One region of the Shewanella psychrophila genome, then DNA from elsewhere that is predicted to be linked to it. Evidence: predicted binding sites of a transcription regulator. Region 1 holds the regulator's gene; each other region holds the start of a gene.
What was found. The regulator MetJ, encoded in region 1, represses methionine synthesis genes. The targets are predictions, from matches to a motif close to TAGACGTCTAGACGTCTA.

Region 1 (8,349 bases):
CTCCATTCTAACAGCAGCCTTAAGCTGGCCATCAACAACATCGAGTCCGGCAACATATCTCAAGACCTTACTTTGCTCTGCCGCTGTCTGAAACTGCTGCAACATATCTCCATCGAGTTCTGAGATCCGCGCTAAAAACTGTTCCAATGGAATATCGGCTAGATCAGCTGGCACTAATGAATGAAGTTCAATATCTTCCAGTTCAATCTCATGACCAATCTCGCGAGCCAAGATCAACAATTTTCGCTGCATGTCTCGACCGGACAGATCATCACGAGGGTCCGGCTCGGTAATACCTAGCCCTCTAGCCTCTAACACGAGTTCAGAGAACGGCTTCTTAGCGTCATACTTCTCGAATAACCAACACAAGGTGCCAGAAAATATACCACCAACAGCTTCGATACTATCACCGCTGTTATGCAGATCATTCAATGCGTGCTGTACCGGTAAACCTGCACCACAACTGGCATTGTAACGCCAAAATAACCTACGATTGCCTAACTGTAACTTAAGCTCTCGATAAAAAGCTAAGGGCCCTGAACCCGCTAGCTTGTTTGCGCTAACCACATGAATGCCACGTGAGAAGAACTCAGGATATTGCAGCGTTAAGTCGGCGCTAGCACTGATATCTAAGGCGATGAGTTCGTCACATTCGAGTGCTTGTAGCTGCTCAAACATATGATCATAGAGCCAAGGAGTAGCTTGCTCGTCAAACGCCTGTTTCCATGAGTCGAGATCTATCCCTTCCTCTTTTAATAAAGCCTTCTTAGAACTGAGTAAACCCACCAGCTCAACGCTAGCTTCTAACTCTTTATTGAGTGCAACTCTAGCTCGGCTGAACAGCCGAGCCCAAGTCTCACCAATATTACCCACCCCAAGCAGAAGCACACCTATGCGCTTGCGAGGACCAGCGCAACGACGATGCACTTTTTGAGTCAGCAGGTTAACTTGTGATGTCGGAACTAAAGTCACCAGACTTAAACCATCTTTAAACAATGGTCTTGCATCTCTGCTCAGCAGTCGAGCGAAGCCACGGCGGTACAGCCCGGCATCGGCGCTGACCAAGGCTACTAAACCTAGATCTTCTCGAATATGTATGTCAGAAACTTCCAGGGCATCGGTTGCCAGGATAGCTTGAACTTGTTTCTGATTCTCATGGGTAAAAGCCAGCTCAACTCGGTTATGAGCCAACTTCCAATGGGCTAACGGGATCAAGCCAGCCACTTCCAATAACTCAGCCAAATTAGCAGTATCACTACTGATTCTGAAACTAAACAGAGAGACACTGGACAGATTAGTCACCACCGGAGCACTGGCTTGAGAGCTCTTTGGTGCAATTAAGGTGAAATCGGTATGAGAGGCATAGCTGGAACGAACAGCCAGACTCACTTGAGTGTCAAATAGGGGCTGTAGAGAACGGTTATGCAGCACGGGTGAGCCCAGATGCGCTAAGCGATTAGCTTCATCTAAAGATAGGCTCTTAAGTAGTTTGGCATCGTTAATCTTGTTTGGATCGGCGTTGAATACACCTTCCACATCAGTCCAGATGGTGACACGTTCGATATTAGCTAAACTGGCAATCAAGGTCGCACTATAATCTGAACCATTACGCCCTAGTAGTAAGGTTTCGCCACGGCTGTTGGCGCAGATAAAGCCTGTGATAATCAATCTTTCGTTGGGATGCTCACCAAGGGTTTTCTGAACTCGTGATCGAGATTCATCGAGTCTGATCTGCGGCACGCCTCCTTCATCGGCTAGCAACAAGCTTCTGGCATCGACATCTGATGCTGCAACGCCGGACTCTCTGAGTAAAGCAGCCAAGAGACGAGCGGACCAACGCTCACCAAAGCTCACCACTTCACTTCTTTTATACTCGTTTAACGACTCTAGAGAAAACAGACTGATGAGCTGATACTTGTCGATAGACAAACGCTCTCTCAGGCTTCTGGCCTGCTCGTTAGAAAGCAGCTGTTCGATCAGATTCTGTTGAAAGCTGATTAACACCTGCAACTCTTCCTGCCATAGCTGACCAGTGTCTTTGAGTTCCAATAATTTATAAAGAAAATTGGTGCTCTTACCTGCGGCCGATACAACGACGAGATCATCGCTATTGCCGTGAGTGAGAAGGATATGAGCAACACGGCGGTAGCAATCTGCATCCGCTAAGCTAGAACCACCAAATTTGTGCAAATGACAACGCGCCATCTTTAACTCCTATCTACCGAGATTAACAACTCGCCGCTGCAGCGAGTCCAGCTTCAATATCGGCAACTAAATCGTCGGCATCTTCGATACCCACTGAAAGACGGATTAGGGTCTCTTTTACCCCAGCTTCTGCTCGAGCCTCTGGCTCCATAGCTCTGTGGGTCATTGTCGCAGGAACTGCGACTAAACTCTCTACCCCACCTAAACTTTCTGCGACAGAAAACACAGATAATTTGTCAAGAAAAGCTACCAACTGCGTTTCTCCGCCTTTAAGCTCGAAACTGAGCATGGCACCAAAGCCCTTTTGCTGCTTAGCAGCAATCTTATGACCAGGGTGATCACTAAGACCTGGATAGTAAACTTTATCGACCGCCTCGCTGGCAGTTAATACCGCTAACACCCGTTGTGCATTAGCCTGATGTTCACGAATACGTACCGCTAAGGTACGAATACCGCGTAGGGTAAGATAACTATCAAAAGCAGATCCTGTTAGGCCTAAGGTATTAGACCACCAATGCAATAACTCACCTAACTCGGCATCTTTAGCGACGACAGCACCACCGACTACATCGCTGTGGCCATTGATATATTTAGTAGTCGAATGGATAACAATATCGGCACCGAGCAAGAGTGGCTGCTGTAAAATGGGAGACAAGAACGTATTATCGACAACGACTAGGGCATCGACGGCATTACTCGCCTTGGAAATTTCTTCGATATCGACGACACGCAGTAAAGGGTTCGATGGTGTTTCCAACCAGACCATCTTAGGCTTCTGGGCAATAGCGGCTTCCAGTGCTATATTGTCAGTCTGATCCACCACAGCAAGCTTGAAGGCCCCCTTCTTGGCTAAGTTAGTAAATAGACGATAACTTCCCCCATAACAGTCATGGGGAACGATTAGCAGATCATCGGGACCAAGCAGGCTAGTCACTAATGTGATCGCAGCCATGCCAGTACAAGTCACCACACCTGTTGCGCCTTTCTCCAGTCCAGCGATGGCATCACCGAGAATAGAACGAGTCGGATTTCCCGAACGGCTATAGTCAAAATCTCTGGGGTTCTTGTGCCCATCGAAAGAGTAGTTAGTCGACAAATAGATGGGAGGCACCACGGCACCATGTTGGGTATCGGACTCAATCCCTTGACGCACTGCAATTGTGGCTAACTTACGTTCGGTCATCTACTACTCCTAGAACTATTTACTGAACACCTTCCTCCCAACAAAAATTGGACAGGAGATGTCTGGACGTCTAAATGTACCTAAGGGAAAGCCCAGCGTCAACCAAATATAGACGTTTAGACGTCCAAACATATGGAAATCTATTTGCAATTGTCATAAATAAGAGGCAATAATTTGACTGCACAATTTAAAGGGTTAAAATCTGCCCCGAATTTTGAATATACAGGTGAGTCAATGACTGAGTGGAATGGCGATTATATTAGCCCATATGCTGAACACGGCAAGAAGAATGAACAAGTAAAAAAAATTACTGTTTCTATTCCCTTGAAGGTACTTAAGGTTCTTACCGATGAGCGCACCCGTCGTCAGGTTAACAACCTACGTCATGCCACCAATAGTGAATTGCTTTGCGAGGCATTCTTGCATGCATACACAGGCCAACCTCTGCCTAACGATGATGACTTGTCTAAAGATAAGCCTGATACTATCCCTGCTGAAGTGAAGCGCTTGATGGATCAGATGGGTATCGAATGGGAAGATGTAGAGTAATCATACTCACTTAAATCTTGTTCAGTCAGTTTCAGGGATCGCATTGCGATCCCTGTTTGCTTCCACACTAGTTTCGACCCTGCAGAAACAATCGAGCCCGACTAAAAGATTAATATCGAAGCCTTTCATATTAATTAACAAGGCTAACGCCTTAACCATCACAGTACAATTGAGAGAAAATGCCGTGCTTTCAATGATAGATCCAACCACATTAGCTTTAGCTTCCCTTATCATCTTCTGTGGTGCCTTGACCCAGAGCCTTATCGGTTTTGGTTTAGCCATTGTCGCCTCTCCTCTGCTGTATATTGTCGATCCAGAGCTAGTACCGGCCCCGGTTATCATCATGGGCTTCTCTATCTCCTTGCTGACCCTGTTTAGAGAGCGAGGTGCCCTTGAGTTTAATGGGCTGCAATATGCCCTTCTTGGACGCATTCCTGGTGGTTTTCTCGGGGCAGGTCTATTGATATATGCACCACAACCCATTCTTGGACTGGCCATATCGGGCATCGTTGCCACGGCGGTCATATTGAGTTTGCTTAAGTTCAACATAGCCGTTAACCGCAAGAGCCTGTTTGGCGCCGGCGTGATATCTGGTGTATTTGGTAATATTGCCGCTATCGGTGGCCCACCACTGGCAATTTTGCTTTCAGGAAAAGATGCCCGTCAGTTTCGTGCGGCCCTATCGGCTTTCTTCATCTTCAGCTCACTGATCGCGCTTGTGATTCTTGGGATCACAGGTCTGCTTAGCATCAAACATCTATGGCTGTCGCTATTGCTTCTGCCTTCGGTGATCTTAGGTTATGTGGTCGCGGGGAGACTGATAGGGCATGTTGATAAAGATAAGACTCGCAAGGCAACACTCATATTATGTTCAATCTGTGCAACGATATTGGCGGTGAAGTCATTAATGGAATTAGGCTAAGAGAAGGTGCGAGTACGGAGCTTCGCTCCTACGAGTTCAAGAAAAGTCAGAAGCGAAAAGCTTTTGCTTTTAGCTCGCAGCCAACTTGTTGGCGAACTCGTAGCGAAGCGCCCTCGAAACTTCTTTAAATTTAAAAATGATATGACGTTTGTAAAACACCGCCTATAGCATCATCGCTGCCGACCATGCCGGTAAAGTCCAGATAAAAGACTCGACCAAATTCGAAGCCTGTACCTAAAGAGTAAATATCAGCCGTCGTGTCTTTCATATCGTGACGGTAACCTAAACGCAGTGCAAACCAATCCGTAGCTTTCAACTCACCACCAACGCGCCAATACTGAGTACCACCAACTTCTTCGAAGCGTTTATAGGCGTTCAGATCGATATCTGAGGTTAAACTTATACTGTCCCAGTCATAGGCGATACCTGCAGTAAATTGTGGCTTAACTTGATAGGTAAATTTACGGCCTTGTGCTTCTACCGTCTCCACATCCTGACTAATAAGGTTTCGACCAGATAGCCCCACAACCAAACCTTCTACAGGTTTCATGGCGACACCAACATCTAAGTTAAAAGTGACCTCGTCGTTTCTATACTTAAAATCATCAAAATCACTAGCCTCGAAGTTATTCGCACTAACGGCATAGTTATAGGTATCTATACGCTGAAGCTTAGGTGATACCCCGACTGCAATGGGCATATTGACAATTGAAAGTGGAAAGCTCAAGGCTACGCCTAAATCAGAAACCACACCGGCAACCACAGCTCCCTGTGAATCTAGGTCTGCCAGTTCTGAAGGATTATTTGGATCTAACCCATTAAGAGTATCAATATCAGATTGGGCAATGGCTGCGACTCCAATGGCATCCATATAGCTCTTATAAAACACCGCCATGGGCATTTTATGTGTGGGTAATACGATAGAGAATCCAATACCTGTACTCACATAAGCATTGTTATCTTTTAAAGACTCGAGATCGGTGACTAACTCACCACGATAGAGATCGACTGAAGTAGCATCACCGACTGTAATGGCAGCATCTAGTGCATCATAAGAGTCTTGCAGGGAATCAAACTTATCTATCATCTGATCTTTATCGGCACCATCGGCTCCGATCACGGGTAGTAACATGGCAAAATTATTGAATTTAGGTGTTTGCAGGGCCAGTAGAGCAGGATTAATGAAGCCAGCGCCCTCACGGCTTGATGAGGCCACACCGGCACCGCCCATGGCATCGCTTCTAGCCTCGTAGTATTGCTGCCCAGCGATAGCTACCGACGGGGTGAGTAGTAGTAGTGCACAGTAAAGTGCAAATTTGAGCATTTTCATCCTTTCAGCCCTTATCTTTATTTTTATTATTTGATGTTTGTTACGTTTCTTCCTACTAGGTAAAATCCAGCGTAGCGCACTGAACAAAACTCACAGAAATAAGTAGAGACACATAAAAACAGTCGAATTTAAAGATAGTCCAACATTCAGAATTGTGTACGATAAACACTCAAAAAACCAACACTTGTATCGATTTATTTTGATCTTTTTTTTAACAAGATGCCTTACTTAAGAACTACCCAGCTTAACCCGATAATAAATATGAATATTTACCACTCTTTATGGCTAATAAATTCAGTTTATAAATCACTAAATTCAGCGCTATTATTTGTAAGTTTTCTTTATTGCCCTAAAGCACATAATCCATAAAATGCTCAGCAGTAAGACCTAGGAATTATCTTAAAACCACAGGCTGATATTTGTCTTCATGCTAGAGGAGATAAAAGGAGGTATCGGCTATTCGTCAGTCATCAAACATAGAGACAAATACACCATCATTAAGAAGTTAAGAAGTAGGCTAATCACACTAGGCCATTAGCCTCAGGCAATGCTTAGGAGTTTAATAGGCGATCACAGGGAAAGAGAGCTAAGATCTGAGGATGAAGCAGCCCCCCAGACCCTTTATCGAAATTAACACATAAACTTAGTTGTCCTCTTGGGGGGAGACTAAGAGATCAACCCGTCGATTCGCTTTCCTGCCTTCGACATTATCATTACTGGCTAAAGGCTTAGCCTCGCCAAGGCTTTCGCTCTTAAGTTGCACAGCATTCACCCCTTGCTTACCTAGGTAATCTTGCGTAGTTACGGCTCTGCGTAATCCCAGAGCATAATTATACCAGACACTTCCCTTGCTATCGGTATTTCCCTCAAGCCTAATCATATCCGGGGAATTCGCCAACTTTGCGGCGACTTTAGCTAAGATATCACGGGATTCTGAAGTTAGCTTATCACTGTCAAAATCGAAATAAACCCGAGCCAGTAATTGCTTTTCGGATGTGACTCTCATTAACCCGCTAGCCGACAAATACTCCATACAGGCAGAGTAAACATCTTGGCTCTTTGCTAATTTAAGTAGCCTATTATTGACCTCTGTGTCACTTACCTCTTGTATGATCACTAGCCTACCATCTCTATGGTTCGCTAATGCGGTAACATCAGAAATTGTCACATCCTGACTAATAGTGTGACTCTTAGTGGAACAAAAAGAAGCCAAGTCATATTGAACTTTTTCAACAGCTTGTATCTCAGCTCCAGGCTGTACATCTTGAGCGCATCCGCTTAAGGCCGAGACCAGAGTAAAACAGATTAATAAGGTGGGGAATATTCTTGTCATCGCAATTTAACTCTCTGTGTGTCGGTAATAAAGTTTACTGATGCCATCACTCTTGGCGCCTTTCTTAATTAAGTCTAAAATTTCCTGGATCAAATCATCTAAGTCATCCACATCTATGATGTTGTCTGCGCCTACGCAATTTTTAAAAGCATTTTGCCCCGAAGCACTAAATTGAATCCCTATCACCCCCATATGCAGTGGAAGTTCGCCATCATTAAACTGAGACCTGATCTTGTCGCACATACCATAATTATTCACCAACTTAGAGAAAGTGTTTTCATAGGGAGATTCCATACCATCGCTAAGGATAAGGATCATTTTAAGGCGCTTGTTATACTCCTCACTCTCCTCCTCACTTGGCTTGACTGGTCGTCCCTTATCTAAGATTTGCGCCCCTCTCAACAAGCCTTGATAAACTGAAGTCCCGCCATCAGGAGACATACGACTCACAGTGTCTATCTGTGACTCTTGGTTTGTCAGCGGAATCGACCAAAAATTGCCGTTACACATAGAGCCGCTATAGAGCCTTTGGTAGCTAGGATTATGTTGAATATCTGCAGAGTTCTCGATAAAAATATCAGCAACCGTACGGCTATAATCTATCCAATTAGCACTATCAGGCCACTTCGAATTCCAATAAGCTGAAGGGGCATCATCCACAACAGCCCTCACAGTGCGTGCATCGCTTCTCGGGCCAGGTAAGCCGTTACACTTACGACTGTTATTAACGCAACGATCAACCTGGCTATAGCTTTCATTGGCCCAGTCTCTCCAATTTATCGATTCATAATCAGAGTAATTACTGCTAGTTTTTCCACTCGGATTTC
Region 2 (8,349 bases), 2.5 Mb from region 1:
TTGGCACAGACTCAAGAGCGATGTAGTTTCATAGCTAAAGACGCTGATTAAAATGTCTTTATTGTTTACGTCTTCGATGCCTAAGTCTTCAAGTAGGCGAGCCTTATTTTCTGGGTCGGCTTGCCACTTTTCTCTTTCCTCGAATAAACCATGTTCACAGAGCAAGCCACCACTGCTTGGTGTGAACCCTGGAAAGTAAAAATGCTTACTGATCCCATTGGATTGCAGAGAGGGTAAACCATGGCAGCTATCTATCCAGGGCTCGGCGCTCAGGTATTCTAAGTTGAGCCAGTTAGGTGGATTATCGATATCAGTTAACTTCTCAATCACCTGTGATGGCAAGGTGCAGGCAAATGCTTCGATAAGCACTTCCCCTGGATGCCATTGCTCAGCCAAAGGTTCTCGCCAATGATATATCCCAACTTTCTCAATCTCTTGCTGGGTTAATTTTGTATCGAGCTCTGGCAGTATATGGGCGAAACTATTGAGATCGTCTACCCAGAGTCTGACATCGATATCGAAGTCGTGTGCCAGTTGCTTGGCTAGACGCCAAGTAACACCAATATCACCATAATTGTCGATAACAGTACAAAAGATGTCCCAGTGCTTGGCAGGGGATGATGGCTTAGTCATGATCTACTCATTCGTTAGGCTGATATGGAGCGGCTATGATCAATGTTCCAGACATTAAAAAGCGGTGCTATTGCTAGTCACCGCTTTTAGGCTGTATGGGTTGAAAGAAGAGTTAATCTTCTAATTCAGCCAGACACATCTCTTCGTAGATCTGTTTGACCCAAGCATCGACTCGCTCTTCGGTCAGCTCAGGTTGTCTATCTTCATCGATACCCAGACCGACGAAGTGTTTCTCGTCTTCTGTTAATCCTTTAGATGCTTCGAAATCGTATCCTGTGACTGGCCAGTGACCTATGACGATACCGCCACGGCCTTCTACGATTTCATTGACCATGCCCATGGCATCAAGAAAGTACTCGGCGTAATCTTCCTGATCGCCACATCCGAAGATGGCTATGAGTTTATCTTCGAAGTTGATCTGCTCTAAGTCCGGGAAAAAATCATCCCAATCACACTGAGCTTCACCGTAATACCAAGTAGGAATACCGAACATGAGAAGATCATATTCCGCTATCTGTTCCTTGGTGCTCTTGGCGATGTCTTTGACTTCGACCATTTTTTTACCCAGTTTTTTCTGGATCATCTTGGCGATGGCTTCGGTGTTACCTGTGTCACTACCGAAAAAAAGACCTACAGTTGCCATTGTCTTTCCTTTATCTATTTCGCTATATGTTTATCGTTAACAAGAGCAGTCAGGCGTCGACTTGCTTTTGCAATATTAGTTCGATTAATTGGCTGCGGCTGATATTACTGGCCAAAGCCTTCTCATTCAAGGCGTCGTATAAATCTTGTGACACCTTTAACTCTATTCGCTTTAAACCGTTCGCTTTATCGCGTTGGATCTGATTGCGCTTATTGATTTTAAGCTGCTGATCCCTAGGTAGTGGATTACTACGTGGACGACCGCGACGTATCTCTGTGGCGAATAGATCGATTGTGGTTCTATCTGATGTTTCTTTTGCCATTGGTTCAGTCTTACCCTACGCCTTCCCAAAACAGCTGAATCATTCCTTTTGCAATAAATCCGGCACAGCCGAGAAATAGCACAGACCAAACAATAATACGGCCAAATTTAGGGACATTACCTTGTTTCAGTACGTCATGAATTGCCATGCCGATAAAGAAAAAAATTGCTGCAAAGAATAGGTCTAAACCTATTGCTTCAATCTGTACCATGTACTGAGACAACATAAATCAATTCTTCAGGCCAAAAAGAGGCGCGAATATACCATAGTTGAGCAGTGCCCGCTATATGGATAGTGCCCTAAGGCCATTATTTACCGTCATGTTTAGCGAGAAAGTCGATCACTATTCGATTGAAAATGGCGGGTTTTTGCGCATGGAGCCAATGACCCGTCCCTTCAATGGTTTTAGCCTGAACCTGAGGAAACTGACTTATGATGGCCTGTCTATGTTCTGCTGTGACATAATCTGAGTCGCCGGCACGTATAAATAGGGTGGGCTTTCTATATTGTAAAAATGCGTCGGCTTCGATGTCATTGTGCCAAGCGATTAAGTCTTTATAGCAAGACTTTAGCCCTGCAAGGTTCATTTTCCAGTTAAAGCCTTCGTCGGTTCGCGATAGGTTTTTTAATAAAAACTGAGCCGTGCCTTCATCTAATCCGGCTGTTAAAAGCTGTTTGAGTGCATCAGAGCGACTTTTTAAGCCGATGAGATCGATATTTTCAAGCCCTGAAAAAACCTTCTCATGTCTTTCTTCATAACTGACCGGAGCGATATCTGCGGCAATTAGACTGGTCACTCTATTCGGATAACTTAGTGCCGTAGCCATGGCTACCTTGCCTCCCATGGAGTGGCCAAGAATATGCGCAGCCTCTATTTGTAAACTGTCCATAAGCTCAATGACGGCTTGCGCCAGCAAAGGGTAATCCATTTTTTGCCAATGGGGGCTGAGTCCATGGTTGGGTACATCGATTCGCACCACTCTATGTCTCTCTTCCAGGTTCCTTCCCAGGCCCTTTAAATTATCAAGATTTCCGAAAAGGCCATGAATTAAGATCACAGCGGAACCTTGGCCAGAAGAGATATAATGCATGCTTGATCCTGTAGACGGTTTGAAGAGTGCAGATTGTGCCTGCAAACGGGTTAATTTTACAATCATACTCGGATAACGCGCTAACACTTGCCGTCTTTTTGAGCAAACTCGACATCTTTTTAGGATCTAATTACGATCTCTGTCAATTTTAGCCGTTTGGCACTTTATTATAAGCCATGAGTTGGCATACACTTGCAGCAGGCAGTTGAACGTTGATTTAAACAAGAAAAGCAACAATGTTCAGTGCGGGCAGAAAATTAATTAATTTCACTTAAGGAAGATTAAGGTCATGAAATATATCGAGGTCGATGAAGAGCTATATCGCCATATTGCCGGTAAGACAGAGCGTATTGGTGAGAGTGCTTCAGATATCCTGCGCCGCTTGCTTGGGCTAGATGTCGAGTCTATTAATCATGATATGCCCGAAACGATAAGCCATCCCGGAATGGAGTCGACTCAAGCTAAGCCTCAAACCGAGGTACTAGCTAGTCATAAGCCGGAAGTTAATAATGACTTCTCTCAGTGCATAGACACTGACGAACTTGCGGCACAGAAAGGGGCCGTGGGTCGCTTCCTATTTATTTTAGAGGCTGTGTACCGCGCCGCACCAGAGCAGTTTTCTCAAGTGTTACAGATACAGGGGCGAGATAGACTCTATTTTGCGACATCAAAAGAATCATTGCTTAAGGCCAGTAAATCGGCAAATCCAAAAGAGATAGGCCAAAGCGGCTTTTGGGTGACGACCAACAATAATACCGCCAAGAAGCGAAATATTCTGACCGAAGTCCTGCAGCAGTATGGCACGGTTGAAGCGCAAATTGAGGCGATTACTAATAATCTGTAACCTTTCTCATTTATGTCATATTCTGACCTAAGTCTTGCAACAGTATGGCACGGTTGAAGTATACATTTAGGCGATTACAAATAATCTGTAGCCTATCGCATTAATGTCATAGGCCTGCAATAAGCTGAAATCATCTGAGTATGAATTCAGTTTTTTTTTACCCATCATTTATTCAACGCATAAGGATACGAGTTTGAGCATTCATGAGCGAGCAGGGCTGGTTGCAGAGCAACAGGACTTAGTGAATATTCCCAAGTTGATGAGTCACTACTTCTGCATTAAGCCAGATATTAAATTGGATGAGCAGAAAGTCAGCTTCGGCACATCAGGTCATCGTGGCAGCTCACTGAAGGGCAGTTTTAATCAAGCGCATATTTTGGCCATCACTCAAGCGGTTATCGATCACCGTAATGGAGCCGGAATAACTGGCCCCTTGTATCTTGGGATCGACACTCATGGATTGTCACAAGCCGCATTTATTACTGCTATCGAGGTTCTGGTGGCAAACGAGATTAATGTCATCATTCATCGAGATGATGGTTTTACGCCAACACCAGTAGTCTCTCACTCGATCATTCAAGCGAACAAACAGCTAGATGCACTTAAGCCTGCATTAGCCGACGGTCTTATTATTACGCCTTCCCATAATCCCCCTCAAGATGGAGGCATCAAGTATAACCCGCCACATGGAGGCCCAGCGGAAGGTGAGATAACTAAATGGATAGAGCAAAAGGCTAACTATTATCTCGGCGATGGGCTCAAAGGGGTTAAACGCCTCGATTATGCTTATGCCATAGCGTCGCCGTTAGTGAAAGCTGAAGACTTGATTATGCCATACGTGGATGATTTAGATTCTGTTATCGATATGCAGGCCATCTCAGATTCGGGCATAAGCATCGGCGTCGATCCTCTGGGCGGTTCAGGTATTCATTATTGGTCTAAGATTGCTAAGCGTTATGATGTAGACATCAGCCTAGTTAATACTCGAATCGATCCAAGTTTCAGTTTTATGCCACTGGATAAAGATGGAAAAATTCGCATGGACTGTTCCTCACCTTATGCCATGGCGGGTTTGTTAAAGCAGCAAGATAATTTTGATCTTTGTATCGGTAATGACCCTGATTATGACCGACACGGTATCGTGTGTCCCGGTTCTGGGTTAATGAACCCCAATCACTTCTTGGCCGTGGCCATCGATTACCTAGTGACTCATAGGCCTAACTGGGCTGATAGTTTGATCATAGGTAAAACCTTAGTCTCTAGCGCCATGATTGACAAAGTCTGTGCTCAGCATGTTAAGCCACTGTGTGAAGTGCCTGTTGGATTTAAATGGTTCGTGGATGGTCTCGCCGATGCAAGTTTTGCATTTGGGGGAGAGGAGAGCGCCGGTGCGGCATTCTTGAGGCGTGATGGTACGACTTGGTGTACCGATAAAGACGGCTTTATTCTCGCACTACTGGCTGCTGAAATACTTGCCGTAACAGGTCAGACGCCGGCTAAGAGATATCAAGAACTTGTGGCGTTACATGGCGAGAGTTTTTATAAGAGAGTCGACAGTCCGGTACAAGCCGATAAGAAGGCTAAGTTTGCCCAAGTCTTGAAGAATGATGTGAATACCCGAACCTTAGGCACCGAAATTTTAGCGGGAGAGTCGATTTTAACTGTACTGACAAAGGCGCCAGGTAATAAGGCTGACATAGGTGGGATTAAGGTGATCACTGAAAATGCTTGGTTTGCGGCTCGCCCTTCAGGCACCGAAGCCCTGTTCAAAATCTACGGCGAAAGCTTTATCAGCCTGGCTCATCTGGAGCAAGTCATCGATGAGGCACAAGCCATGATCGATGCACTCCTGAGTTAAAAGGTGGGATTAACAGGCTCGTTGCTTGTTCCTAGTGCTTAAGTGCTTAAGTGCTAGGAACTTATATTAAAAAGAGATATGACAGCTAGGGAGATTGTTCTTTTCCAGGTAATTCTGGTGATATTCTTCGGCGCGATTAAATTCAAGTGCTGGGACTATTTCCGTGATTATCTGTCTTTCTCCCCATTTACCACTATTAACTAGCGTCTGTTTCGACTGCTCAGCAATCATTTTCTGTCGATTGTCGTGGAAAAAAATGGCGCTGCGATATTGAGAGCCTATGTCGCCCCCTTGTTGGTTGAGTGTCGTCGGGTTGTGGTTTTGCCAAAACACATCGAGCAAGTCTTGATAAGAGACTAAGGCTTCATCGTATTCCACCTGGACAACTTCGGCGTGCCCCGTTTGACCAGTTTTAACTTCCTTATAGCTGTTGGTCGCATTGTCACCACCCATATAGCCACAAGCCGTCAGCTTGACGCCTGCAATCTCATTGAAAAAATACTCAACGCCCCAAAAACACCCTGCACCAAATGTCGCAATTGCCATATAGACCTCTTGAACTTGTATTAGATTAACTATCGTTTGCATTGCTAGAGGCAATGCTGAACCATTTACTACCAGCAATTCACTTAGCGCGATTGACTCTAATAAATACCTATTCAAACGTCTGGATGGCTAGAAGTCTGTAGTTTGTACTTAATGGTTATCTTTTGCAATAGGTAAATAGGTATTATTTGATGCCCCGATAAATAGCTGACGTAGGGGTTAAGTGTTATTATTCTAAGCAATAGATTTTTCGGAATAAAATTAAAGGATCTTGCATGAAATTGCGCCGTTTCGAGTTGCAATTCGCTTGTGAGAACAATTAAGGAGAATTTTGTGCTACAGGCGCTCATAAAGTCACAAGACTTTTTAAAATTTACTTTAGATAACCCACATCATATAGATGAAAGCGGTAGTTTTTCTATAGGCGAACACACTCATGTAGAAGTGTGGGATACGGGAGTTATCGTATTTGAGCCAAAGCATGCAGAAGGAAAAGATATTGTCCTCTCTTGTGCGGTACACGGTAACGAAACAGCCCCCATCGAGCTCTGTAATGACCTGATAAAGGACCTGCTACAGGAAAAGGTCATTACCAAGCAAAGAGTCTTGTTTTTGTTTGGTAATCCGCCAGCAATCATCAACGGCACCCGCTTTATCGAAGAAAACCTAAATCGTCTATTTAACGGTGCACACTCTGCGGGTGAGGGGCTGATTAACCCTGAGCGTATTCGAGCGAAAAAACTCGAGTTTTACGTCGATAAGTTCTTTTCGGCGTCTAGTGCAACTGAGCAAAGAATTCATTACGATCTGCATACGGCCATTCGAGGTTCAAAACATGAAAAGTTCGCTATCTATCCTTATCGCCCCGGTCGCAAGTATAGCGCCGAGCAGATCATGTATCTTGAAGCTTGTGGCATAGATACAGTTTTGTTCCATCATGAACCGACCACCACCTTTAGCTATTATTCTTCAAAGAATTACCAAGCCGATGCATTTACCATAGAGCTAGGTAAAGTCTTGCCCTTTGGCCAGAATGACATGACACGTTTTATCGCCTTAAGAGAGATGTTGAATCGCTTGATCACCAATCAAGACTTAGAGTTGGCAAAATTCGATGTGAACAAGGTTCACCTTTATCAGGTTTGCCGTGCGATCAACAAAGGCTTCGATGATTTTGAATTTACCTTCGCCAATGATGTTGAAAATTTTACTGCTTTCCCTAAAGGTTACATCTTAGCGAAAGAAGGTGGGATGAATATCAAGGTCGAGCATGAAGTCGAGGCCATCGTGTTCCCCAATGCTAAAGTACCGGTTGGACAGAGAACCGTTTTATGTCTAAAACCTGCCAGTACCGATAATATTGCTTAACCTTGGTCTGGAACGGGGTAAAATCTCCATTGCATGTAAAGCTAAACATACGCCATGAGTAACCGTTAGTTTTTATTTAGGTCTTTAGAACGGTTGATTGCAAGTTTACGTTAACGTAATGTCTTTCCCGCGTATTACAAGAATTGCTGATCCGCTCCATGAGAGCGGGTCAACTCATAACAAAGCACTCAGCTGATAAGAGATATAGTATGAGCAACGCAACAAGCGATAACGAGACTGTCCATCGTGTCAGTTTTCTCGACAGGGAATCAGTTAACATCCCTATTCTTAAAGTATTGCAAGCCGACGGAACCGTTTATGATAACGCTGTACTGCCTGCAATTGATGAAGTATTGGCTCATCGAATCTATGATACTTGTGTGTTCACACGCGTCTTAGATGAACGTATGTTGGGTGCACAGAGGCAAGGTCGTATCAGCTTCTATATGACATGTACCGGTGAAGAGGCCTCTATCATAGGCAGCACGGCTTCTTTAGATGATGGTGATGTGATATTGGCGCAATATCGTGAGCATGCGGCTATTCGTTATCGTGGTTTTACCACTGAGCAATTTATGAACCAATTGTTCAGTAATGAAAAAGATCTCGGTAAGGGCAGGCAGATGCCGATCCATTACGGCAGTGCTGAACTTAATTATCAAACAGTCTCGTCTCCCTTAGCCACACAGATCCCACAGGCAACAGGCGTAGGTTATAGCTTCAAGATGCAAGGAAAGCGTAACATCGCCATCTGTTATTTTGGTGAGGGCGCAGCGTCTGAAGGTGATTTCCATGCCGGTTTAAACATGGCTGCCGTAGTTAAATCACCCACCATCTTCTTCTGTCGTAACAATGGTTACGCTATCTCGACGCCAACAAGTGAGCAGTTCTGTGGTAATGGTATTGCCAGCCGCGGCCCTGGTTACGGGATACATACAATTCGCGTCGACGGTAATGATATGTTGGCGGTACTCGCTGCGACTCAGCAGGCCCGTGCCTATGCGGTAGAGAATAACGCACCTGTATTAATTGAAGCCATGACCT
Region 3 (8,349 bases), 2.1 Mb from region 1:
CTTTGCATCACAGTTCCCTGCAACCATCTTAGAGCTCTACGCTGTTGCAACACCGGATGTATTAGCCTTGGTGCATAGTGGACGAGCGGACTTAGGACTGATGTTTGCTAATAGTGGTTTTCCGCAAGAGGTGGATCTGTGCTATGTAGGGAGCTTGCCGTTCAATGGTGTTGTGAGCCCAATGCATCCGCTGGCCAGCGTCGCTATCGTCACTGCCGCAGATTTAATCCCACATCGTCAACTTTTGATCCGTGGTCTAGAAGATCAGCCCTTACCGCATTTTCCGAGCATATCTTCACATATCTGGTGGGGCAATAGCTTCAATGCCGTTAATCATATGGTTAAAGAGGGCCTAGGCTGGGGCTACATTCCCAGCCATATGGCGAAGCAATATGAGCGTCAGGGTGACATGGTGCTAATGAACTTAAGCTTTGACCATAAGCCATGGCGAGTACCGATTGATCGCGTGATGGCAAAACAAAAGGCTCGGGGTCCAGCGCTAATGTGGCTGGCCGATGCTGTCACAGATTTGTTGGAAGAGTAACGCATTTTTGTGTTATCGCGTATGCTAGTGCTATGAGTACATAATATATGTCTCGTCTTTTTTGCTTTTTGGCTGACGGCTGCGATGAATGAGTTTACTCTGATTTCAATTGTATTTGTTGTGGTTGCATCTGGGATCGTTAGATAGCAAAATCTAAAGTTATCAGCAGAGTTACCATCTGAATTATCACTACTATCAGCACTAGAGTGCTCAATGAGCCATTACCTATGCCAACAGAAAAAGAACAAACAATAGAAGAGTTGCAGCAAGGACTTCCCATTACGATAGTGGCGGATGGCCAATTTTCGGATTCGCTTAAGCCGTTGTTGGCTCAGCTGGAGATGTGGATCAATTTTCAGGCGTTAAAAGCGGATTGGTATGGTAATGAAGATCTTATTTTGTCTTTTGATTTTACCTTAGTCAGGTCATTGGAAGAAAAAATACAACAAATCACAGAAGTGAGTGTAGAGAGCTGGGTGGTAGAATCGGGTTATGCTTATCATTATGAAAGCAGCTGCCTGACGACGATTGCTTTTATTGCGGTTGATGATTTGGTGCAGGGTGGCGTTGGTATTGAGCAGGCGATAAAAGCCAGATTGACAGCCGTAGCCAATGCTATTGCACTAAAGCATGGTTTGTTGGCTTTGGAATAGAAAAGTTACTCTGGACAGGATAATTAAGAAACCTTCTAACACAGCGGATTATGGTTTGATAGTTGGGGGTTATTAGCCGACTATTAACTAAGTATTCGCCGAAATGAGGTGAGATTTGCCCCATGATGCATCAACACAACGGGGCATGCTTTTTACAGTGAGTGTGGGTTATTTGTTTTGTACAAATTGATCAATTTGATTTTGGGCTAAGGCTTGATCCATGGTGCCCTTAAGTAGCTTGTACATCAAAATAGACGCATCAATTTCAGTTTTACGGTTAGTTAAGCTTTCAATGTTCAAGCCTAATGGAATATTAAGCGGAATAACTGTTGCTAAAATTTGCAGCAGATTACTGTGGTTAACCTTAATTGACTCATACAAAGGGTCGTCCGCAGACAAAATACGTTCGCTGGTAGCTTTGGGGACAGACACACCTAACCAATTGATAAACTCTAATGTTTTAGCGCTACCGCAGGGGGAGAATGTCAGAATTACTCGGTTTGGCTTTATGTTATTTAGCGCACATTCCTGAGCATAACTAGTTAACATATCGATAGTTGCTTGAGCGTTATACACCGCTTGAGTAATGTAGTACTCACAACCTAAAGTCGACTTACCTAACAGACGAATATGTTCATTCTTTTTACTTAAATGGCGCTCAGCAATGGCCACACCACCTAGGTAGAACTCCTGAGAGTGTGCGGCTAACACACGGTAAGCGTCATTTAGAGGCAATGAGCTGGCAACCTGAGTCGATGGCGAACCTACTAATACCAAGTCTCTAACATTATTTTGATACCAAGTACGCGACAACCATTCACTAAACTCTTGCTCATCAAGACCTGCAACACTTTTATAGGCGATAACAGGCTTACCTGACTTTTGATTGATCAGCTGGGCGTAGGTGCCAGAGTCATGGGTAGCTTTAAACGGAAAAGGCCTAGGAATATCAATGCGATTCGTTTCGTCCTGAATATCATAAATGATCAAACCATCAAAACTTATCTCATCAAGGCGGGCTAACAACTTATCAGCGATAGTACTGACCGATTCAAAATCTGTATCGATTTTTGGTGGAGTAGTACCAATAAAATAGAGCCCACGGTTATGATCGGACGAACGCTGTTTTAATGATTTTTTCATGTTTTAGCCGTCTAGATGGATATAATCTTCATTGTGTCTTAAATAGTGGCCGTTGTTAAGACTCAATAAGATAATTTTTTGTATTGCTACAAAATCATATCTTTTCAGTACCTCATCAACTTTCTTCGAACCGAGACACCCATCATTAATAGCGTGTTTTGAGATCTGCCACGTTCAATCTAGAAGTGCACCACCTATACTTTTTAAAAGATTAGGAATGACACTTAGGAAACAGGCTGTAAAATTAATTCCCCCCTTGGAGTCGCTACGCCTAGATTGAGAGTTTAACCAATAACGCCTAATAAACATGTTGTTTTCCACTGGTTTACTTTATATCAGCCCATATTTACTGATATGAGTCTGGAAGAGTACCATTGTTAATTAGTTTTCTTATATGGTCTTTCCTAGTTATCATACCTAAAGTATTATCTAATTGCATTATTGATGGTATTTGCAATGATTTATTAGTTCTAATTAAATTAGACACTGCATTGTTGTTTATTATTATTTCTTGAATCGGAATAACACTTCCGACATTGTCTAAAATTAAGTCCTGTGATATTATAGCTGTTAGCGTTTCAGATAAAACTTCTCTGACTAAAGGTTGTTCATCTCCTGGGAAAAAATTAATAATTCTATCAATAGTTTTTATCGCAGAATATGTATGTATTGTCGCTATCACCAAATGTCCGGTTTCAGCCGCTAACAGTGAAGCTCTTAATGTTTCTCTATTTCTTATTTCCCCAACAACAATAACATCAACATCTTCCCTAAGAGCTGAATAAATTGCATCTTCAAATGAAGAAACATGTTTTCCAACTTCCCTTTGATTAATTATTGCTTTCCCTCTTTTAAAAATGGTTTCTATTGGCTCTTCTATCGTCAATATATGAACATTCTTTCGTTTGTTTATATAATCAACCATCGATGATAAAGTCGTTGACTTACCTGTATTCGTGCTACCAGCTAATAATATCAACCCTTTTTTATACTCAGAGATTCTCTTCAAAACTTCGCCATTATCGTAATCATTTAAATCAATGATATTTTGATTTAGAATCCTAATAATAAGTCCAAGACCAAAATTATGCCTAAACAAATTAACTCTCAACACAGTATCTTTGTTGAAGTTGTAAGCGTAATCAGTATCTTTTGTAAGATTTAGGCTGTCACCAGGAAAGGTTTCTGTTACAAAGTTAATAATGTAGTCATCATTAATAGTAAAGTCTGAAATTGTTATAATAGAACCTTTGTGTCGAGCATGAATCCTTTCACTAGCAGACAAATGAATGTCAGAATATTTACTTTCTATACTTAGTAATAAAATCTCATTTATATGTTTTGATGTCATTTAAATAATTCCAATCGATTAGCTTTAATATATTAGGTGTGACTGTGTTTACTGCTACTTTTCCACTAAATAAAATTAACGAACCTAACAATTTCTTTATTAATTGAAACTCTCCCTTTGGCATATTTTATCCGTGCCACATAAAATAAATGTACTAGTTCTTCCTCTTCCGCCAAAAAATAAAATGAGCAATAAGAATTAGTCCAGAAAGTATTATTTCCGACATTGATACGTCTCCTTTTCACTTTACGATGGCTTTGCATCTATGATGCTATCGGTATGTTTCGACAAGTATATATCAATCATGCTACAGCATAATAATTAGACGATCACATTAAGATGAACTCAGCAATATTCATTACCCTCTTGATAGGCGTTGTTGATCAAATCCTCGCTATAGATGCAGCTACTCCAAGGGTTTGAGCTAACTAGGCAGGCTGTTTCCTAACTGGCATTCCTAGTCTTATGACTTTGTTCATTGCCTTTACACCTGCCAGCGCTTCACCTACTTGAGCATTATAATCTCGTAGGCTAAGTTTCGGACTAATTAGTTGCTTATATCGGTACATTGCTGTTTCAGATAGCGACCGTAAGTGATAGTCATTTTCCTTCTTCCATTGCGCTAACTCATTATTTTTGAGGGCTCTCACTGCCTCGTTTCGAGGATGCCCATCCTCCCAAAACCCAGCACTGCTTCTTGGTGGGATAGTTGGTTTGCAACCTTTACGCTGAAGTAGTTTGTGACACGCTTTGGTGTCGTATGCTCCATCAGCAGAAACTTGTTTAATTTGTCTTCTTAACGGCTTGATTAATGTGGGTAACACTTCATTATCAGCAACGTTAACCAGAGTGACTTCTGCTGCTACGACTTCATGCGTATTCGCATCTACTGCGAGGTGTAACTTACGCCAGGTACGACGCTTTTCTTTACCATGCTTTCGAGTCTTCCATTCTCCCTCGCCGTAAACTTTGAGGCCCGTTGAATCAATCACTACATGTGCCACAGAGCCACGACTCGGTGAGCGATATTTGATATTTACGGTCTTGGCACGTTTGCTAATGCAGCTATAGCTTGGTGAGGTTAGTGGCACATCCATAAGCTGGAAAACCGAGGTAGTGAAACCTTCTAGTGCTCTCAGTGATAAGTTGAATACACCTTTAACAACCAATGCAGTTTCAATAGCAACATCAGAGTAAATATACCCACGGCCACGGCGGCCGTGATGTTCAGAGCAACACCAAGAGCTAATGGCGTGCTCATCAATCCAAAAGGTCAAGGACCCTCGATTAATCAATGCCTTATTGTACTGAGACCAATTGGTCATTTTACGCTTAGCTTTACCCATCTTGATGTTTCCAATAACCACATTGGAAGATCAGATCACATAAGCTGCAAAAGGTTCAATCGATTTAGGAAACAAGGCCCTCTTGATATTAACCGTATCAACTTGAATAAGTGAAATGATAAGTTTTGATTTATCATAATTCACAATTTATGATGGTTTCTGCCGTTTCATACAAGTTCTTATTGCAAATTTTTCTCGGTGATCTTGTAGTTTTCCGCTTTCTAACTTCCTTCCCCAGCCTAGGTGATTAGCTATCATACCGATGAGCCAAAGCACAATTTCAGTGAACATAGCAATAAGTCATAGAGCATCTAATCGTCTAGGGTATCGATTCTTGCAGTGTCTAAGCCCCATGTCATATTGGGGACTTTTCAAGTCACGAAATGTCTCTTCTATCTGCATACGCTGGCATATATAGGTGAGTTAGTTTAGCAGCTGTAAACGTTTCTGGTGGCAAGTTGGTTGTTAGTAACCAAGGCTCTTTACTGTCAGTTCGATGTTTCGGTTTCTCCTTCTCCTTGTACAAATGGATATGGCAACTTAATGGACTTTTCTTAGCGAGATAGACAGCACTATATACTTACCTTTATTGTTTGTGGCTGGATAAGCGATTTATTTGATTGACATAAGCCCTAGCCATGGCGCTGAACCACGCATCACCACGAACTCTACTGAGTCAAACCAACCGTAACTGGTGACTTGTTGGAACCAGGTATTGTGATAGCCCGCATCAGTAACAATCAAAGGACAGCAATGTCGAGGGATAATTTGAGCGAGCTCTGCTAAGAATGCATTGTGACGTCGAGGGGCTTATAGTCTTCAATTAAGAAGGTGTGTTCATAAAGTGTTACTGAGTGCCATTAACGAATTTTTTCCCGTACATTAGCCCTGTCAACCAGCACGATAGGCAGAGGATTCGCACCGCACAGGTGAATTGTATGCCAGCGCTTAGAGATCCCCTCATTTTTCAATTTTAAATAATCCCGAAAATTGAACGGTAAATAGGCTGGTTTTTAAGGTAACGATAAAAATTATCCATTAGAGGTTCTGCCCACTCTTCTCGCATCGTGGGTAACAGTTCATAGTAAATACAACCTTGGCGAAACAGAGAGTATGAGCGAGTTTTACTGGTATTTGCCTTTATTGTCTTTTCCAAGTCAGCATCCTCGCCCGCTTTTCCTAGTAGCGTCAGCAAGCCTATCGCCAAGGCGCTTAGCAAAAACAACCGGTCTCTACGTACCGGGGAACGCGTGTAGGTGGCACTCATCCCCATGCCAAAACGATAGTCTTTAATGTCACGAAAAGTCGTCTCTATCCCCCAACGTTTCCCATATAAAGTCAACATCTTGCTACTCACTAGGTCACGTCGACTTGATGCTAAATACCAAGCTTCTTTCATGCCTTTTTTCTTGGTGCAAATGACCCGAGCGACTGCTTGCTTATTACCCGTTATTTGAACGTCCTTAAGGGTTCTTGTTATGCCGCTGGGTAATAGCCAGTCCTTTACTGGAAACAGCTCTCCTACCGCATCGGTGACTTTGATATTAGCCTTAATTCTAATGATGAAGTCAAAACCCAGCTCATGTTCAATGAAGTTAAATAGTGCCGTATCACTAAAGCCTCTATCAGCAACAATTGTCACTTTAACATCCTCTGCAACGATCGACCTTAACTTAACCAACAACTCATCTTCATGGTTGTTTCTATTACCTTTTAAAGCATGTTTACGATGGGTTTTCCATAGCAGTGGCGTGTTACGTCCATGGGTTGTTTGCATACTCAGTACGATGGTTGAATGGTCGTCTGAATCAAATTCAGTCCAATCGAGAGAGACCACTATCTCTTTGCGTGCACCGATAATATAAGGCCCCCAGGAGTCCAGTAATTGCCAGACGTTTAACTTTGTATTACTGAGTAATCGGTCTACTTGTTTAATAGCAGACTTACGCTTAAGTTTATTGGCTTGGGCTAAGCCAGCGCCAATGGCATGAATAGCGAGTGACCCCTTTTCAATCACTCCGTGAGCGGCATTAGCAAGTGAGGTGACCCTTTTAGCATGCATGTCATGGCCAAAGAGTTCATCGATGTGATTATGAATAAGGGCTTTATTTATCATGTTATAAATTTTAGAACATAGAGTGATTTGGCTTATTATACTCTGGAAGCCTTGCTGCCTCTGGTTATTATGAGGGGATGCTTAAGATGCCAGCGATAAATATCGAGTCTATTTAATGTAACAAGCATTATAGACCTCAAAAATCATGACGAAAATAGTTAATTTTGTGTAGAGCTGAAATTGACAGGATATTTCATAAAAAATCTCGTGATACTTATTGTTGGGAAGATCATAATTAATCTAAATATTTGTTTATTCAGTAGCTAATTTCGATTTTTTTCGAGTTAATATCGAAGTTAGTTAGAAAATTAGCGTTATCAAAGTCTAGCTGGTATCGGTGATTTTAGCGCCTGTAATACTAACTGATTTTTCTAAGTATTCCATTAATTAGCGTGGTCATCATGACTATTCACAGGGGACTTTGTTGCAGCCCCTCATAACGTCATTACAGTGCTGATATGTCGTGTATAACACATGTGGTATGGGGTGTTAGGTGTTTATAATATAGTGAGTGTGTTGTAAGTCATTGATTTGTACTGGTTTATTTCCTTTGTTTTTCTGAGTGTAAAATTTAATGTTAGATAGTGAAATCAATCAATGAACTTATAGCGTTTATAAATGATGTTTACATACGTTCAAAATAAACTTAAATTACGCCTCGACTTCTGTAGGGGATACTCCCCTTGTCTATTATTTGATTTTATATACTCCATATTTTTAATTTAAGGTAATGCTTTAAGGTAATTCTTTAAGGTAGTTATTTATTCTAATGATAGAGAGAAATAATACTAACTATTAGGCATTAATAATTCTTTCATATGCTGTTGTTAATTAACTTACTTGTCATGAAAGAATAAAATTTATCCAAAGGAAATATATAGTATGTTTTGTAACACAAATAGAAAATACCGTGGTCATAAAAAAGCACGCGGATTGGCATTACTCGAAATCTTGATTGCGATTGGTATCTTAGGATTAATAGCAGCGGGTGTTGCCACCTTAGCGGCTAGAACTTTTGAAAAGCAAGATCTTAAAGATATTCAAACGGATATGACTGATGTTTCTATTGCACTTCAACAAGTCTATAGCCGCGCTGCACAATATGTTGATACTAAGTCTAAGTCCGTCCAAGAATTTGCAGACTCAAAAGCAATCGATTCAAGTGTATCAATTAACCCACTGACAAATTCGGCTTA

Region 2: a site for MetJ is predicted at 6,060-6,077, ahead of msrA (peptide-methionine (S)-S-oxide reductase MsrA). Genes of this name have one in related genera too.
Region 3: a site for MetJ is predicted at 2,345-2,362, ahead of sps_RS23810 (methylenetetrahydrofolate reductase). Genes of this name have one in related genera too.

What each region holds. Positions count from the first base shown of each region.
Region 1 covers NZ_CP014782.1:3,384,833-3,393,181, forward strand. Annotated here, with positions in the region: gene sps_RS14560 (bifunctional aspartate kinase/homoserine dehydrogenase II) at 1-2,205, opposite strand, end outside; gene metB (cystathionine gamma-synthase) at 2,228-3,388, opposite strand; gene metJ (met regulon transcriptional regulator MetJ) at 3,623-3,937, shown strand; gene sps_RS14575 (sulfite exporter TauE/SafE family protein) at 4,122-4,859, shown strand; gene sps_RS14580 (conjugal transfer protein TraF) at 4,990-6,189, opposite strand; gene sps_RS14585 (OmpA family protein) at 6,833-7,522, opposite strand; gene sps_RS14590 (pilus assembly protein) at 7,529-8,349, opposite strand, start outside.
Region 2 covers NZ_CP014782.1:857,736-866,084, forward strand. Annotated here, with positions in the region: gene earP (elongation factor P maturation arginine rhamnosyltransferase EarP) at 1-633, opposite strand, end outside; gene fldA (flavodoxin FldA) at 746-1,276, opposite strand; gene ybfE (LexA regulated protein) at 1,326-1,598, opposite strand; gene sps_RS03830 (DUF2788 domain-containing protein) at 1,609-1,824, opposite strand; gene sps_RS03835 (alpha/beta fold hydrolase) at 1,907-2,689, opposite strand; gene seqA (replication initiation negative regulator SeqA) at 2,979-3,533, shown strand; gene pgm (phosphoglucomutase (alpha-D-glucose-1,6-bisphosphate-dependent)) at 3,727-5,391, shown strand; gene msrA (peptide-methionine (S)-S-oxide reductase MsrA) at 5,458-5,937, opposite strand; gene astE (succinylglutamate desuccinylase) at 6,271-7,305, shown strand; gene sps_RS03860 (thiamine pyrophosphate-dependent dehydrogenase E1 component subunit alpha) at 7,515-8,349, shown strand, end outside.
Region 3 covers NZ_CP014782.1:5,454,214-5,462,562, reverse strand. Annotated here, with positions in the region: gene sps_RS23820 (LysR family transcriptional regulator) at 1-544, shown strand, start outside; gene sps_RS23815 (hypothetical protein) at 772-1,197, shown strand; gene sps_RS23810 (methylenetetrahydrofolate reductase) at 1,366-2,340, opposite strand; gene sps_RS23805 (type IV pilus twitching motility protein PilT) at 2,687-3,691, opposite strand; gene sps_RS23800 (IS5 family transposase) at 4,120-5,037, opposite strand; partial or broken gene sps_RS29280 (IS4 family transposase) at 5,242-5,984, opposite strand; gene sps_RS23795 (IS4 family transposase) at 6,011-7,153, opposite strand; gene sps_RS23790 (type II secretion system protein) at 8,036-8,349, shown strand, end outside.